Regions from separate parts of the Denitratisoma sp. DHT3 genome, predicted to be linked through region 2. Evidence: riboswitches for the same ligand, from Rfam matches in the RefSeq annotation. Region 2 holds a riboswitch; each other region holds the start of a gene.
The links. A riboswitch is a leader RNA that binds a small molecule or an ion and turns the genes downstream of it on or off. The one in region 2 is predicted to bind cobalamin.
Positions count from the first base shown of each region.

Region 1 (5,603 bases), 110 kb from region 2:
CCTGGTGGGTCTGCCGGATACCGAAGTGAAGGAGGCCCGCGACCGGGTGCGCGCGGCAATCCAGAACTGCGGCTTCGAGTTTCCCGCGCGCCGCATCACGGTGAATCTGGCGCCGGCGGACCTGCCCAAGGAGTCCGGGCGCTTCGATCTGCCGATCGCATTGGGCATTCTGCTGGCCTCGGGACAGATCCGGGCGACAGGAACCGACGCGCTGGAATTCGCCGGTGAGCTTTCCCTGTCGGGGCAGTTGCGGCCGATCCGCGGCGCATTGGCGATGTGCGCCGCCGGAGGCACCACCGGCCGGACCTGCGTGCTTCCCGCCGAAAACGCCGCCGAGGCGGCCCTGGTGCAGAGCGTCACCGTGCTGCCGGCACGCAGTCTGGGAGAGGTTTGCGCCCATCTGGCCGACCAGCAGACCTTGGCACCCTACGGCGGCAGCCCGGCGCCGCACGCACCGGCCTATCCGGATCTGGCGGAGGTGAAAGGCCAGGCCCAGGCCCGGCGCGCCCTGGAGGTGGCCGCGGCGGGCGGGCATTCGCTCTTGCTGAGCGGTCCGCCCGGCACCGGCAAGTCGATGCTGGCCAGCCGCCTGCCGGGCATCCTGCCGCCGATGAGCGATGCCGAGGCACTGGCCAGTGCCGCCGTGCACTCGCTCGACGGCAGCTTTCGGGTCGAGCGTTGGGGGCAGCGTCCGTTCCGCGCGCCGCACCATTCCGCCTCGGCGCCGGCCCTGGTGGGTGGCGGCAGCGTGCCGCGGCCGGGAGAGATTTCCCTGGCCCACGAAGGCGTGCTGTTTCTCGACGAACTACCCGAGTTCGAGCGTCGGGTGCTGGAAGCCCTGCGCGAACCGCTGGAGTCGGGCCATGTCTGCGTCTCCCGCGCCGCGCGCCGCGCCGAGTTTCCCGCCCGCTTCCAACTGGTGGCGGCGATGAACCCCTGCCCCTGCGGCTACCTGGGCCACCCCGCCAACCGCTGCCGCTGCACCCCGGACCAGGTGGCGCGCTACCGGAACAAGCTCTCCGGTCCCTTGCTGGATCGCATCGACCTGATGATCGAAGTGCCCGCCCTTCCCCAAGCCGACTTGCAGCACGCACCCGACGGCGAGGCCTCGGCGCCGGTCGCCGCCCGGGTGGTCCGGGCCCGGCAGCGACAGCTGGAACGCCAGGGACAGCCCAATGCGCGGCTGGGCGTGGCCGACACCGAAGCCCTGTGTCGGCCCGACGCGGCCGGACAGGCCCTGCTCAAACAGGCCATAGCACGCCTGGGGCTCTCGGCCCGGGCCTATCACCGCATCCTGCGGGTGGCGCGCAGCATCGCCGACCTGGCCGCCAGCGACGCCATCGCCCGACCCCACATCGCCGAGGCGATCCATTACCGACGCCATTTGTCGGGTTTCTGAGTTTCGGACGTCTGCCGGCCGCTCAGCCGAACAGGCTGTGCAGCATCTTGGCGGAGAGAAAGATCAGCACGCCGGCGAAGATCTTCTTCAGCACGGCCACTGGCAGGCGATGGGCCAGGCGGGCGCCCACCGGCGCCATCAGCACGCTGGGCAGCACGGTGCCGAGCAGCGCCGGCAGATGGATGAAGCCGATGCTGCCGGCCGGCATGCCGGCGTTGCCGTGGCCGCCGATCAGATACCCCACGGTGCCGGCCAGGGCGATGGGAAAACCGATCGCGGCGGATGTGCCGATCGCCTGGTGGACCTTGACGTTGCACCAGGTCAGGAAGGGCACCGAAAGAGAGCCGCCGCCGATCGCCACCAGCGCCGAGATGCCGCCGATGCCCGCCCCCGCGGCGAACATGCCGCCGGCGCCGGGAAGGGTGCGGGAAGGCTTGGGCTTGACGTTGGCGATCATTTGCAGCGAGACGTAGGCCATGAACACGGAAAAGAAAATGGCCAGCGACTTGGTCGGCAGGAGGGCGGCGAGCTGCGCCCCGAGCAGGGTTCCCAGCACGATGCCGGGCGCGATGGCCTTGACCACGGGCCACAGCACCGCCCCGTGGCGATGGTGGGCGCGCAGGCTGGAAACCGAGGCGAAGACGATGGTGGCCATCGAGGTGCCCAGCGCCAGATGCACCACATGCTCGTGGGGCAGGCCCTGCGCGGTGAACAGCATGGTCAGCACCGGCACCATGATGCCGCCGCCGCCGACGCCCAGGAGGCCGGCGAAGAACCCGGCGAACAGGCCCAGTCCGACATAGCCCAGCAGCCAGGCGCTGATCACTTGAGCAGGCGTTCCGTGATGAATTTCCACTCCGCCGGGTCCACCGGGGTGATCGACAGACGGTTGCCGCGCTGCAGGGCGCGCATGTGGGCCAGCTCCGGGTGCAGGCGCAACTCGGCGATGCCCACCAGCCGGATCTTTTTCAAGATACGGACATCGACATTGACCCAGCGCGGGTTCTCCGGCGTGGATTTGGGATCGAAATACTTGGACGCCGAATCGAACTGGGTGCGGTCCGGATAAGCCTTCTTCACCACTTCGGCCAGGCCGGCGATGCCGGGTTCGGCGCAGGACGAGTGGTAGAACAGCACGCCGTCGCCCGGCGCCATCTGGTCCCGCATGAAATTGCGGGACTGGTAGTTGCGGATCCCCCACCAGTCCACGGTCTGGTTCGGCATGGCCAGGACATCGTCGATGCTGACCTCGGATGGCTCGCTCTTCATCAGCCAGTAGCGTGGCATAGGCACTCCAAGAAAAAAGCGCGGAGAACCACTCCGCGCTCTGATGATGGATCCCCCGCCAGTGCCGTTTGGCCGGCATCCTGAACTCTGGGTTCAGGGAGGCCGCGTTCCGGCCGCATCAGGTCCGCCCGCGAAGGGGCGATCGCAACAGCGGCATCAATGGGCGGCGGCCAAGTCGCAAGGACTTATAGGTTCAAGGAATTTACGGCCTTGGCGAACACCGCAGGGGAAAACCGGCGAAGCCGCTAACGGGACGGCTAGAACAGACCTTGCTGGTCGGCCAGGGCCGCATCCAGTCGCGCTTCGATGTTCTGAATTCTACGCCGCAAGTCCGGGTCGTCAACGTCCGCCGCCACGGAGTCCGATTGGAACGGTACGGCTCCGGACTGACGCAACGCGAGCAGTTCATGGGCGATGTTGAGGGCCGTCATCACCGCCAGGCGCTCGCCGCTGCTGTGCGTGATGGCTGCGATATCGGTCATTTTCCGGTCCAGGAAGCCCACCGCCGCCAACAGCGCCTCGCGCTCGTCGGGCGTGCAGGTGACTCGATAGTCCTTGCCCCGGAGCTGGATGTCGAGAGTGGAATGCGCGGTCATTCTTCGGGAAGCTTCGTCATCAGGGTTTCAAGCCGCGTCCGCGCCGAGCCGATGCGCTCGGTCAGGTCGCGCTTGTCGTTCTCCAGGCCGGCCACCCGGTCGCGCAGGGCGGCGTTCTCCGCATTCAGCCTGCTGCACAGGGCCAATACCTGATCGATTTTTTGTTCGAGAGAATCAAAGTCGCTATGCATGGCCGAAGTGTCTTTCAAAACAACCCTCGTGGTCAAGGCGCTGTATTGGGCCGGCAAGGCCGCCAAATGGCGCGGACAGCCCCTGCGACGGGTTGCCGGCCCCTCGGGGCGATTGTCTGTACAATGCGCCCCTTGTTCGCGGTGCCCCGCGGCCGTTTCCGGCCACAGGGGTGAAACGGGAAGCAGGTGTGAATCCTGCGCTGCCCCCGCAACGGTAAGGAAGTGCGGAATCGTCAGCAAAGCCACTGGGTCTGGACCTGGGAAGGCGGCGATTCAAGACTTCCGAGCCCGGAGACCGGCCACGAGCATCGTCCTTGGTGACGCCACGGGGAAGTGGCGACCGGTGATTTTCCGTTCGAACTCCCCTGCGTTGCCTGTTTCAATCGTGACCGGCCTGCGGGGACGCGGGCCGGAGAACCGGGAGTTCCCATGCAACGCCATCTCGTGCGCAGCGCCCTCGCCGCCGCCATGCTTTCCGCTTTCGCCACCCAGGCCGCCGAAACGCCGGCTGACCACGGCACCATCATCGTCACCGCCACCCGCTTCGCCGACAGCGCCCTGCCCGTCGCGGCGCAGGTCGACGTGATCCGCAGCGAGGACATTCGCCAGTCGCCCGCCCTGGGCATGCCGGAAATCCTCAAGGCCCAGGCCGGCATCGAAGTGCGCTCGCTCTACGGCAACATGGGCATCGATGCCGTGGCCGACATCCGCGGCTTCGGCGACACTGGCGGCAGCAACACCGTGACCCTGCTCGACGGCCAGCGCCTCAACTCCATCGGCATGGATGCCGTGAGCTGGTCGGCGATCCCGCTGGAAAGCGTGCAGCGCATCGAGATCCTGCGCGGCGCCGGCACCGTGCTCTATGGCGACCGGGCCACCGGCGGTGTGATCAACATCATCACCGACAAGTCCGGCCAGCCCCGCGCCAATGCGGCCGTCACCCTCGGCAGCAACGACTACCGCGGCGTGGATGCCCAGGCCGCCGGCGGCGGCGCGGCCGGCTATTTCAACCTCTTCGCCCACTACGCGGAAACCGATGGCTGGCGCCAGAACAGCCAGGCCCGACAACAGGCCGTCAGCGGCCGGAGTGCGCTGAACCTGGCCAACGGCGAAGCCTTCGTCGATTACGGCCTCTACGCGGACAAGTCCGGCATGCCCAGCAGCCTCCTGAGCGCCGCCTACCGCGGCGATCCGCGCCAGGCGCGCACGCCCCACGACACCCAGCAGCGGGACGGCTACCGGGTGCGCCCGGGCCTGAAGCTGGCCGTGTCGCCCAACCTGACGGTGGAAGGGGAACTCGCCGTCGAGCACGAAAAATACGACGCCAACAACGTCTCCTTCGCCAGCACCTACCGGCGCGAACGCGACACCGTCTCCTTCACCCCGCGCCTGCGCTGGAACCACGGCCTGACCGGCCGCGCCAGCGAAACCGTGCTGGGGCTGGATTACTATGACGGCAAGATCGGCGCCACCTCGGCCAGCGCCACCGGCGTGATTCCTCAGTCGGCCAAGCAGACCAGTTCCGCCTTCTACGTGCAGAACACCACCGCCCTCGACCGCCATTGGTCGCTGACCGCCGGCGCCCGCCGCCAGCGCATGGAGCAGCGCGCCGCGCAGCGGGCCTACGACGCCGATTACGGTTACGGCCCCTTCCCCGTGCCGGCCATGAACGGCAGCGCGGTGCGCGAGCGCAACGCCTACGACCTGGGCCTCAACTACCAGGCCGCCGACTGGCGTCTCTACGGCCGCACCGGTACCGTCTTCCGCTTCGCCAACACCGACGAACTGTTCGGCTACGACCCCTTCACCGGCAATCCGGTGTTCGCCGGCGACCTCAAGCCCCAGCACGGTCGAGTGCATGAACTCGGCGGCGACGTCGAACTGGGCGCGGTCAAGCTGCGCGGCAGCGTCTACCGCCTGGACCTGACCGACGAGATTGGCTACGACGGCGCGGCCTACGCCAACGTCAACTTCGCCCGCTCCCGCCGCGACGGCGTGGAGGCCCAGATCGACTGGCGCCTGAGCGAGCGCCTGCTGGCGCGCTTTTCCGCCAGCCATACCGATGCCCGGTTCCGCGAAGGCGTCTATGCCGACAAGGAAATCCCGATGGTGGCGCGGGACAAGGCCGCG
Region 1 covers NZ_CP020914.1:2,159,229-2,164,831, forward strand. The annotation lists gene B9N43_RS09975 (YifB family Mg chelatase-like AAA ATPase) at 1-1,399, shown strand, start outside; gene B9N43_RS09980 (sulfite exporter TauE/SafE family protein) at 1,422-2,225, opposite strand; gene B9N43_RS09985 (EVE domain-containing protein) at 2,222-2,686, opposite strand; gene B9N43_RS09990 (cell division protein ZapA) at 2,944-3,282, opposite strand; gene B9N43_RS09995 (hypothetical protein) at 3,279-3,473, opposite strand; cobalamin riboswitch at 3,596-3,792, shown strand; gene B9N43_RS10000 (TonB-dependent receptor) at 3,903-5,603, shown strand, end outside.
Region 1: another riboswitch for cobalamin. It lies ahead of B9N43_RS10000 (TonB-dependent receptor); the one in region 2 lies ahead of B9N43_RS10440 (DUF1329 domain-containing protein).

Region 2 (5,603 bases):
GATAGCGCCTTGCGACCTTGCACAAAAGGAAGGCTATTGGGCGCGACGCCCCTGACGTCGTGGTAGTAATCGACGATTGGTGACAGGGTCCAGCCAGATCCCAGGATGTTGGCGTAGGTAAGGGACAGTTCTGCTACATAACCCCAGGAGGTCCGGCTTGGGAGTGAGTAGTCATTCAGGAGGTAGGGAATGCTTCCGTCCAGTGTCAGGTTCGGATAGTGCGTTACTGCTGTTTCGAACAGGAAATACCCCTCGTCGGCATTGATCATCTGTGTCAGTGACGAGGGAAGCTCCAGGAACCCGGTGAGATGGGCCTGCCATTTGCGCTCTTCCTTGTACCCGTTTACTACATAGGGAGTGGCACCGCCGAATCCATTGAAATAACTGTAGCGGCCCGCATGGGGAACCACTGGATCGATAGCTACGCTATCCCTGGGACGATAGGATACTTCGGCGCCCACTGCCCAGTCCCCCAGTGTGGTATTGAGGGACAAGCCGAACAGATCCTTGTCCATGCCATATTGTTCAACTGCACGGACGTTGATGACGTTGGTCGTGTTGGGATCATATTTGAATCCAACAAAGGGAAGCTTGTCGTGATAACGGATGTAATAAGCGGCGTACTCGGTATCTCCATTTGTCGGTTTGTAGCGGAGGTTGATGCCATATTGCCCCCGGTTTTTTGGAGTGGTGATGTCAACGGGAACGATGGTGCCTAGTCCCGGTGCCACTGAGTTGGTTAGATATTCCAGGGTTCTCCCGGATTTCGGAGCAAAGTCGCCGAATACCCCCAGAGGCTTACCTCCTGCATAGAGGGGATCCATGATCGAGGTTGGAATGAATGCGCCGCGCTTTCCCCCCTTGCCAAGGAAATCTCCATAGGACCAGTAGGTGCCGGCCGGATCTAGGATGAACTTGTTCCAACGGAACTGATAGTAGGCTTCGGTGGAAAAACCATTACCCAGAGCGGTAGAAAGCGACAGCATGGGAGCGGGAACGAATATCTCCTTCAACTGTGCTCCTGGGATGTGAATCTTCCTCAAATCGACGGCATTAATGGAATTCACGCCGCCGATGATGAATATATCCTCTCCCCAACTGATGACCTGATTGCCGAGTTTAATTTTGGCTGGTTGGCCGTTCAGTGTTAGCTCCTTTGCTACCCAGAGGTCCAGCAACGTGACATCCTGCTGCATTGCTTTTTTTGCATCTCGTTCCAAGGGAGTACGTTGGGTTTTGTCGGCACGGAAGTCCGAGGACCATGTGAATCGGCTAAAGGCGGACCAGTCCGTTGGAGACTTGAGGAAAATCTCATGGGTGCCTTTCAGTACGGTAGAAACAATCTGTCCCTTCCTGTAATTCAGGTTACCGTCATCTGAATTGCTGTAGATGAAATCGGGTGGAGCGGTGAATCCCATTCCTGGACCATTGACCAGTTCCCCCAGTGGGCCGGCAATGGAAACATTGCCACCGGAATCATTGCCAATAATGCTTGTACTCGGAGACTCCAATCGCTTTTGCATGCCGATGGACAGTGTTGAGTCAAAACTGCCAATCCAGCCATTATTAAGTTCAAACTTGAAGGCGGCAGCCGGTTTTGAAAGACCAATACCAAGGGTGCAAAGGACTAGGATCTGGCGGATCAGATACGGTGTTATGTTTTTCATGTTTGTATTCTTCATCGTTAGACCGGGTTAACGGGCGCCAATTCGGCGCAAATCCTCGGGCTCGAATTGTCTTGGATCGATACGACCCTCATCACCCGCCAACCAGTCAGTTGGCTTTGATTCCTGTGTGGCGTACTCACCCAAGTAGCGGTTAGCATTGAGATCCCATGACATGAACTCCTGGCTGACGCAGGCCCCCAATTCAACGGCAGGGTAGATGGTGGCCTCCATGACGCGCCAGAGCTTGCCTTGGCTGTCGTATTGATCTGCCTCCATCAACATCCAGGTATCCTCGTCAAGATAGAAGGTTCTCCGGGCAAACATGTGGCGCATGCCTGGTTTTACCGTGGCCTCAATCTTCCAGACACGATGAAGTTCATAGCGCATCAGATCTCGGTTTGGGTAGAGGCCCTGATACACCTCGCTCATCTTGCGTTTGGCAACGAATTTATAGTTGTTGTAGGGGATGTACATTTCCTGCTTGCCCACTAATTTCCAGTCGTAGCGATCTAGAGCGCCAGCGAACATGGGATATTGATCGGCGGTTTCCAGGTTTTCAAACCCCGGTACTGGGTTGTCATATTCCAATGCGGGAAGCCGCCGTACCCGACGTTGCCCTGGGAAATACATCCACCCATTGTTGGCCTTGTTGCCCAGGAAGTAATGCACCAGCAGTACTTCGCCGTTGCGTGAAGGTGGGGAGGTCATCATGTCGAGGATCATCATCTGTACCCCGTTGGCCTCCCTGGGTGAATTGACCTTGGTGGACGCAAAGGGGGTTAAGGCGAGCTGCTCCTGTCCCAGACCATAGAAACTTCCATCCGGATTGATGAAGTTCGTCTGGTAAGCCTCGATACGGCCTAATCCCTGCCAGCGAAGGCGATGATTCCAGACGGCCTCTGCTCCGTTCTGGGGAATCGGAAACGGAAATGCTCCACCCAGAGCGCTATCTAGGCTGTCACTCCCATCATTGGAAAGCTTTGCCAGTGTCGCATTCTGTTTGGTCCGCTCGGTGATCGTTTCGGGGTAGCCGCAGGATCGATGACTGGGATACACGTCCATACGATAACCCTTGCGGGTTTTTAATAATTCAATCTGCCCTGCCGAGAGTTTGTCTTTGTACTTTTCGAGGTTTGTGGCGTCGATGGAAAACAGGGGCTTTTCAGAAGCGTAAGGATCAATACGAGCATCTGTGAGTTTGCGTTTTTCCTTGGGCAGTCCTCCTTGCCATTCTGGGATGCTGCCATCCCGGTTACCAGTCCGTTCTGCGCCGACTGGTGTCAGTTCCCGGCCTAGCCGTTTGGCTTCGGATGTGCTGACCGCTGCCTCCGAAGTTGTCCACATCATGCTGAGGCCAAGTATTAGTACCCCTTGAGCCAGTCGTCTCATCACCATCCTCCGGTTATTTTTCAACCCTGTGCAACCAGGGCGTCCAGCCGTTCGCCAAAGCACGGCAGCAATGAAAAAAGGGCTTCGCCAACGCACAGCCAAGTGCGCTGACGAAACCCTTGCCATTGGTTTCTACAAATACACAAACACGACGTTCAGCAGGTCTTCTGGCTCTCGGATCTCCCGGATTTGCCGCGCCTTCCCACCAGGGTAGGCCCCGGCAGTGGCTGGCCGGATGCATTGCCTCCGGCCTTGCGGCATCCGTCCCCGATTACAGCGGCGGGCCCGCCACGGAATTGCACCGTGTTCCTGGATACTGAAGTCGGCCGTGATTCTTATGATTTGCTGTTCAGCTGTCAATTCGATACTAATCAAGGCTGGAGGTTTGATCAGTATGAAATACGTACGAGGTCGTCAAGTTTTAATAACGAAACAGCTTGACTCGTTATTTATACGATCATAGACTTATCGCAGAAAGTTGTTCGCGGTACCCGGCAGTCCATCCGGACGCCAGGTGAAACGGGAAGCTGGTGTAAATCCTGCGCTGCCCCCGCAACGGTAAGGAAGTGCGGAATCGTCACACACGCCACTGGGCTTCGGTCTGGGAAGGCGACGATTCAAGACTTTCGAGCCCGGAGACCGGCCACGAACATCACCATGGAAACGCCACGGGGTGGTGGCGGCCGGCGTTTGTCCGATCGAACTCCCTGTGCGTTGCCTTCATCAATCGTGACCGGTCTGCGGGGACGCCGACCGGGGAACAGGGAGTCCTCATGCAACGCCATCTTGCGCGCAGCGCCATCGCCGCTGCCATTCTTGCCGCTTTCAATGTCCAGGCCGCCGAGCCCCTCGCGGACCACGGCACCATCGTCGTCACCGCCACCCGTCAGCCGACTCCGGCGCGAGATTTGCTGAACGACTTCAGCGTATTGACCCGTAGTGATATCGATAAAGCGGGGCCGAGTGCGACGCTGGGTGATCTGCTTTCACGCCTACCTGGTATTGAGCTATCCCGAGAAGGGGGACGTGGCGCCAATGAAAATATTTTCATCCGTGGCACAAACGCAGGTCACGCCCTAATTCTCATTGATGGTATTCGCGTAGGTTCTGCCACCCTGGGGCAGGCTAATCTTTCGGCTCTACCAGTTGAGCAGATGGAGCGTATCGAAGTGGTTCGTGGCCCGGAGTCCGCACTTTATGGCAGCGATGCTATTGGCGGGGTGGTCAATATTTTCACTCGTGGTTCGAAAGAGAGCAGCTTCTCTGCCAAGGCGGGATTTGGTAGTCGCGGCAGCTATGCGGCCAATGTCGCGAAAAAGAGCAATATCGGTGACCTGAACTATCAGGTCAGCTTCGGTACCAATGGTGAAGATGGCAAGTCCAACGTGACCAATAGCGATAGTTTCGCCTACAACCCTGATAAGGACGGATTCTGGAAACGCAGTGCTGCTATGCGCATAGACTACAAGCTTTCGTCTGAAGCAGAAATTGGTGCCCAATATTTCTACAGCCAGGGACAGAACAAGTTCGATACTTCCTGGCCGAGCAAGAGCTACGACTGGAAAACATACAGCAGGATCAGCGGGTCCAGTGCATATGCTCGTTTTCAGCCAGCCAAGGAATGGACTACCTCGATACGGTTCGATCGCAGCGTGGATGAAAGCGACACCGTGCCCTCGCAAACCATCGGTGAGCTCCGTGACGACTTTCGCACCGAACGAAAACAGATCACTTGGCAGAACGACATCAACCTGCCCATCGGACGTGCGCTCATAGCGGTGGACCATCTGAAAGAACAGATTGTTACATCGAGTGCTTTCAGCCTGACTGAACGTGATATCAACTCCCTGTCCCTGGGATGGGATGCAAGCATGGAGAAGCATCGCTGGCAGGCAAATGTTCGTCGGGACCGCAATTCACAATATGGCGCAAAGAACACCTACAACCTGGGATATGGGTATCAGCTCACCCACGCTTGGCGTCTGGCAACCCATGTTGGCACAGCATTCAAGGCGCCATCATTCAACGACCTGTATTACCCTAACATTCCTTTTGTCGGCAGCGGCAACCCCAATCTCAGGCCAGAAACATCCCGCAACCGGGATGTGGCTGTTCATTATGAGACCGAGGTCCATAAAGCCAGCCTGACAGTGTTCCGCAACGACATTAAAAACCTGATCAGTTGGGAAGAAACCAGCCCCGGGTCCTGGTTCTACACTCCGGCGAATGTCGGCAAGGTCCGGATTGATGGCTGGAGCCTGAGTTATCAATGGTCAATCATCGACGGATGGAAACTGAGGGCCACCTGGAATGATCAGGATGCTCGCGATGTCACCACAGGTAACCGCCTGGCGCGCCGTGCCGAGAAATTTGGCACCTTGGGCCTGGAACATGAGACAAAGCAATGGCTAATCGGTGTAGAACTGCAGGCATCGGGCGACCGTTACGATAATTTGGCTAATACGCGTCTCCTCGGCGGTTATGGCTTGGTCAATGTCCATAGCAGTTATCAACTTTCCCCTGAGTGGTCTGCCTTCGCCCGGGTGG
Region 2 covers NZ_CP020914.1:2,264,764-2,270,366, forward strand. The annotation lists gene B9N43_RS10435 (DUF1302 domain-containing protein) at 1-1,667, opposite strand, end outside; gene B9N43_RS10440 (DUF1329 domain-containing protein) at 1,695-3,056, opposite strand; cobalamin riboswitch at 3,196-3,392, opposite strand; cobalamin riboswitch at 3,525-3,719, shown strand; gene B9N43_RS10445 (TonB-dependent receptor domain-containing protein) at 3,830-5,603, shown strand, end outside.

Region 3 (5,603 bases), 1.3 Mb from region 2:
AGCGACTGTTCCAGTTCATCGTGGATCACGGCCGTCACGGCGGCGATCCCGTGGGTGATCTTCACCGCCGCCGTATCGGTCTGTTCCGAAAGCTTGCGGATTTCGTCGGCGACGACAGCGAAACCTCGCCCGGCGGTGCCCGCCCGCGCCGCCTCGATCGTGGCATTCAGCGCCAGCAGATTGGTCTGCTTGGATATCTGCCGGATCAACTCGGCCAAAGGGGACAATGAACCGACCTGGCCGATGACCGATTGCACCCGCTGATGCTCGGCGGCGATCTCGTCCTGCCGGCCGATCTGGTACCGCTTGAGCGCATCCAGCGCCGCCAGGTTCCCCGCCAGTTGCTGTTCCGACTGCTCGGCCAGGTCTTCGGAATGGGAAACCGAACGTTTCACCTCGCTGGAGAGCTGGCTGCATTCGGCGTAAATGCGGTCGAGGCGGCCGGCGATGGCGTAGGCGGCGTCTTCCGTTTCCCGGGTAACCGCCTCCAGTTGCCCGCGAAGCACCCCGTTGACGGTGGAAATGTCCCGCAGGTGTCCGACGATGGTGTCGAAGTTGCGCAGATGATCCGCCTCCTGCAGCGCCCAGCGCTCTATCTCGTCGGAAAAGTCGAGGAACGTGCGCCCCAGCAGCAGGCGGTTGAACAAGGCCTGGAGGGCGGCAAAAATCAGCACGACGACGGTCGTCAGAACGATCAACTGTTCCTCGCTCCTGGCCAGGAGATGAATCCGAAATGCCTTCATCGCCCCCCAGGTCAGCGCAAAGGTCACGACCGCCACGACCAGGAAAGCGCCCAGGGTGAGCAGTGTGCCGTGGCTGCGGTAGAGGCGGATCAGGTTCAGATGCCAGCGACTGGTTTTGCTCATGGAGGCCTCAGCCCACGCCGCGAAGCTTGAGTTCGCGCCCCATGTCCTGGTCCGTCTCCAGAATGTGATTGATCCACCAGCGGTTGAGGTAGGACACCAACGCCTCGGCGGCGTCGGGCAGCCCCGCCTCGAAGCGCATCCGGATATCGGCGATGCTCGACCAGTACGAACGATGGGCGAGAATATGCCGGACGGTCCGGGCCTCGGTCGGTAGATGTTCCCGCAACAGCGCCTCCTCGGTGAGAAAGTGGTAGGCGGCGTATTCGTTCAGGTCCCGCAACGCATCCCGGACCGCGTTCCGCAACGGCCCGCTCCCCGCCGCCTCGGCACCGCCCCCCAGACGATTGAGCCGGTTCAGGCACTGCAACAGGACTCGATGCTGCGCGTCGACGTCGGCGACGCCCGTCGCGTATTCGGGGCACCATTTGATGGCGGAAGGAGGGGGGGTCATCATGAATTCGGTTTCCAACAAAAATCATCAGCGGACAGGATGCATCACTTCACTCACGCCGTGACTCAATTTACATTAAATCACGATGTTTTTCCGCCAGGTGGAAACAACATCCGCCAGGCCGCTTTGACAGGGCCGGGACGAATCCCGATAATCCGCGCCGCTGCAGCACCTCGACAGTCAAGGGAACACGGTTGAAATCCGTGGCGGGCCCGCCGCTGTGACCGGGGACGCCGCCCGCACGATCCACGATCGGCCACTGGGAGAGCCCACTCTCCCGGGAAGGCGCGGGGCAGGCGAATGATCCGGAAGCCAGAAGACCTGCGATCGAGGATTCCTTTCAGCGTTCATCGGCGTCGCGCATGGTCAGCGCGGCGTCGATCGAACCGGAATCTGGAGAATCGGATGCATTCCACCGCGCTACCGCGTGCCGACCTGGCACGCCTCGACACCGGCCTTGACGCCGCCCTGCAACGCAAAATCGACGCCAAGACCAAGCCGCCGGGCGCGCTCGGCCGCCTCGAAGCCCTGGCCCTGCAACTGGGCCGGCTCCAAGGCAGCCTCAGCCCCCGCATCCGCCGGCCGCAGCTGCTGGTGTTCGCCGGCGACCATGGCGCGGCGCGCGCCGGCGTGTCGGCCTACCCCCAGGACGTCACCTGGCAGATGGTGGAAAACTTCCTCGCCGGCGGTGCCGCCATCAACGTCTTCGCCCGGCAGTTGGGTTGGGAATTGCAGGTCGTGGACGCCGGCGTGGCCCACGACTTCGGCGCCCGCCCGGATCTGGTGGATGCGAAAGTCGCGCACGGCACCGCCAATTACCTCGAAGCGCCGGCCATGAGCGCGGATCAATGCGCCACCGCGCTGGCGCGGGGTGCGGCGCTGGCACGGCAGGCGGCCGACCGGGGCGGCAACCTGCTGGCCTGCGGCGAGATGGGCATCGGCAACACCGCCGCGGCCTCCTTGCTCACCCATTTCCTGGCGCCCGCGCCGCTCGCCGACTGCGTCGGCCGCGGTACGGGCCTCGACGACCTGGGCCTGGCCCGGAAAAAGGAACTGCTGGCGACGGCGGCGAGCCGCCATCAGGGCGCCAACGATCCCCTGTCCATCCTGGCCCGGTTCGGCGGCTTCGAGATCGCCATGATGGTCGGCGCCATGCTGGCCGCGGCCGAAGCGCGGATGCTGATCGTGGTCGACGGCTTCATCGTCACCGCGGCCGCGCTGGTCGCCGCGCGGCTGCAACCGGCCCTCACGGATTACTGCGTGTTCGCCCACCGCTCCGGCGAACCGGGGCACCAGTTGCAACTGGAGGCGCTGGACGCCCGTCCCCTGCTCGACCTGGGCCTGCGTCTGGGAGAGGGCACCGGTGCCGCCCTGGCCCTGCCCCTGATCCAGGCCGCCGCCAACTTCCTCGACCAGATGGCCAGTTTCGAGTCGGCCGGGGTGGCGGAGAAAATCTGAGGCCCGAAGCCACCGCCTCGTCGCGCTATGATCCGCAATGCGTGCCCACACCAGGAACAGCCATGAACGCCAAGCGCAGCAAGACCACCAAGCTCTTCGTCCTCGACACGAACGTGCTGATGCACGATCCCAACAGCCTTTTCCGCTTCGAGGAGCACGACATCTACGTGCCCATCATGACCCTCGAGGAACTGGACAACAACAAGAAGGGCATGTCGGAAGTGGCGCGCAACGCCCGCCAGACCAGCCGCATCATGGACGGCATCGTCAGCGACGAGGCCGACATCGAAAAGGGCATCGACCTCAGCGAACCCTCCCGCGGCCTGGCCACGGGCCGCCTGTTCCTCCAGGCCGAGGCGATCGCCACGGTACTGCCCACCTCCCTGCCCACCGCAAAAGGCGACAACCAGATCCTGGCCGTCGTCATGTACCTGCAGCAGAAGTTCCCCAAGCGGCCGGTGATCCTGGTCTCCAAGGACATCAACATGCGCATCAAGGCCCGCGCGATGGGCCTCCACGCGCAGGACTACTTCAACGACAAGGTGCTGGAAGACACCGATCTGCTGTACACAGGCACCCGGGAACTGCCCGCCGATTTCTGGGACAACCACGGCCAGGGAATGAAGTCATGGAAGGAGGAGGGCAAGACCCTCTACCAGATTCATGGCCCCCTCTGCCCCGAACTGCTGATCAACGAGTTCATCTATCTCGACGGCGAAACCGAAAAGCCGTTTATCGCCATCGTCAAGGAAGGCGGCGGCAAGAGCGCCCAATTGGCGACCCTGGTGGATTACGGCCACCAGAAGAACGCGGTCTGGGGCATCACGGCCCGCAACCGCGAGCAGAACTTCGCGCTGAACCTGCTGATGGACCCGGAGATCGACTTCGTCACCCTGCTGGGCCAGGCCGGCACCGGCAAGACCCTGCTGACCCTGGCCGCGGCCCTGACCCAGACCCTGGAACTGAAGCGGTTCTCCGAGATCATCATCACCCGGGTCACGGTGCCGGTGGGCGAGGACATCGGCTTCCTGCCCGGTTCCGAGGAGGAGAAGATGACGCCCTGGATGGGCGCCATCGAGGACAACCTGGACGTGCTCAACCGGCCTCACGAGGAACCCGGCCAGCCGGCCCAGGGCGGAAGCTACGGCGGCGACTGGGGGCGGGCCGCAACCATGGACCTGATCCGCAGCCGGATCAAGATCAAGTCGCTGAACTTCATGCGCGGCCGCACCTTCATCAACAAGTTCCTGATCATCGACGAAGCCCAGAACCTCACCCCCAAGCAGATGAAGACCCTGATCACCCGCGCCGGCACCGCCACCAAGGTGGTGTGCCTGGGCAACATCGCCCAGATCGACACGCCCTACCTGACCGAAGGCAGTTCCGGCATCACCTACGTGGTAGACCGTTTCAAGGGCTGGCCCCATTCCGGCCACATCACCCTGCAACGGGGCGAGCGTTCGCGCCTGGCCGACCACGCCGCCGAGGTGCTCTGAGCGCCGGCCCAGACACCGAATCGCACCCAACCGCGCCCGAACCCCGTCCCGGCGGTTCGGGCGTATCCGCAGCCCGCCCGCCATGACCTTCCCCGACCTCGAACCCGCCATCGTCTGGCGCCACTTCGCCACCCTGTGCGAGATCCCCCGCGTCTCAAAGCACGAAGGCGCGCTACGGCGACACCTGCGCGCATGGGCGGGAAATCGCGGCCTCGCCGCCCTGGAGGACGCCACCGGCAACCTGATCCTGAGGAAGCCCGCCACCGCCGGCATGGAGGATCGGCCCATGGTCACGCTGCAGGGCCACCTCGACATGGTCTGCCAGCAGAACACGGGGGGCGGCCACGACTTTTTCCGCGATCCGATCCGGCCCGTGCTGAAGGACGGCTGGCTGTGCGCCGAGAACACCACCCTGGGAGCCGACAATGGCATCGGCGTCGCCCTGGCGCTGGCGGCCCTGGAGGCCGACGACATCGCCCACGGCTCGCTGGAAGTCCTGCTCACCGTGGACGAGGAAGCCGGCATGGGCGGTGCCCAGGGCCTGCCCGCCGGCGTGCTGCAAGGGCAACTGCTGATCAACCTGGACACCGAGGAATGGGGCCAGTTCTATCTGGGCTGCGCAGGCGGCCTGGACGTGGTGGTGGAATCGGCCTGCGGCAGCGAAGCCGTGCCGGCCGGCCATCAGGTGTTCAGCCTGACGGTGCAAGGCCTGCAAGGGGGCCATTCCGGCATCGACATCCACCGCGAGCGGGGCCATGCCATCAAGCTGCTGGTGCGCCTGCTGCGCGCTCTGGAGCAGGAGACGCCGTTGCGCCTGGCCCGACTGGAAGGCGGCACCGCGCGCAACGCCCTGCCCCGGGAAGCAGTGGCCCTGATCGCCGTGCCGGCGGCGGCCGGCGCCCGGCTGCCGGCCTGGGCCGCAGCCATGGAAACCTTGCTGCGGGACGAACTGGCGGCAGCGGACCCGGCACTGAGCGTCGCCATCGCGCCCGCCCATGCCGAAACGGTGCTCCCGCTCGCCGACCAGCGGCGTCTCCTGGCCGCGCTCCACGCGGCGCCCCAGGGTGTGCGGCGCCGCAGCCAGCGCGTCGACGGCGTGGTGGAAACCTCGGACAACCTGGGCGTGATCCGCATCGCCGACGGCCGGGCCGAGGCCACCTTCATGGTGCGTTCCCTGATCGACCGCTGCGCCCGCGAACTGGCCGACGAGATCATCGACCTGTTCCACCTGGCCGGCTGCGCGGCGCGCCCCGTCGGCCCCTACCCGGCCTGGACGCCGCAACCCGACTCGCCCCTGGCTGCGCTGGCGCAGCAGGTCTACGCGCAGGAATT
Region 3 covers NZ_CP020914.1:3,594,063-3,599,665, reverse strand. The annotation lists gene B9N43_RS16645 (methyl-accepting chemotaxis protein) at 1-866, opposite strand, end outside; gene B9N43_RS16640 (bacteriohemerythrin) at 874-1,320, opposite strand; cobalamin riboswitch at 1,456-1,660, shown strand; gene cobT (nicotinate-nucleotide--dimethylbenzimidazole phosphoribosyltransferase) at 1,723-2,775, shown strand; gene B9N43_RS16630 (PhoH family protein) at 2,838-4,271, shown strand; gene B9N43_RS16625 (aminoacyl-histidine dipeptidase) at 4,354-5,603, shown strand, end outside.
Region 3: another riboswitch for cobalamin. It lies ahead of cobT (nicotinate-nucleotide--dimethylbenzimidazole phosphoribosyltransferase); the one in region 2 lies ahead of B9N43_RS10440 (DUF1329 domain-containing protein).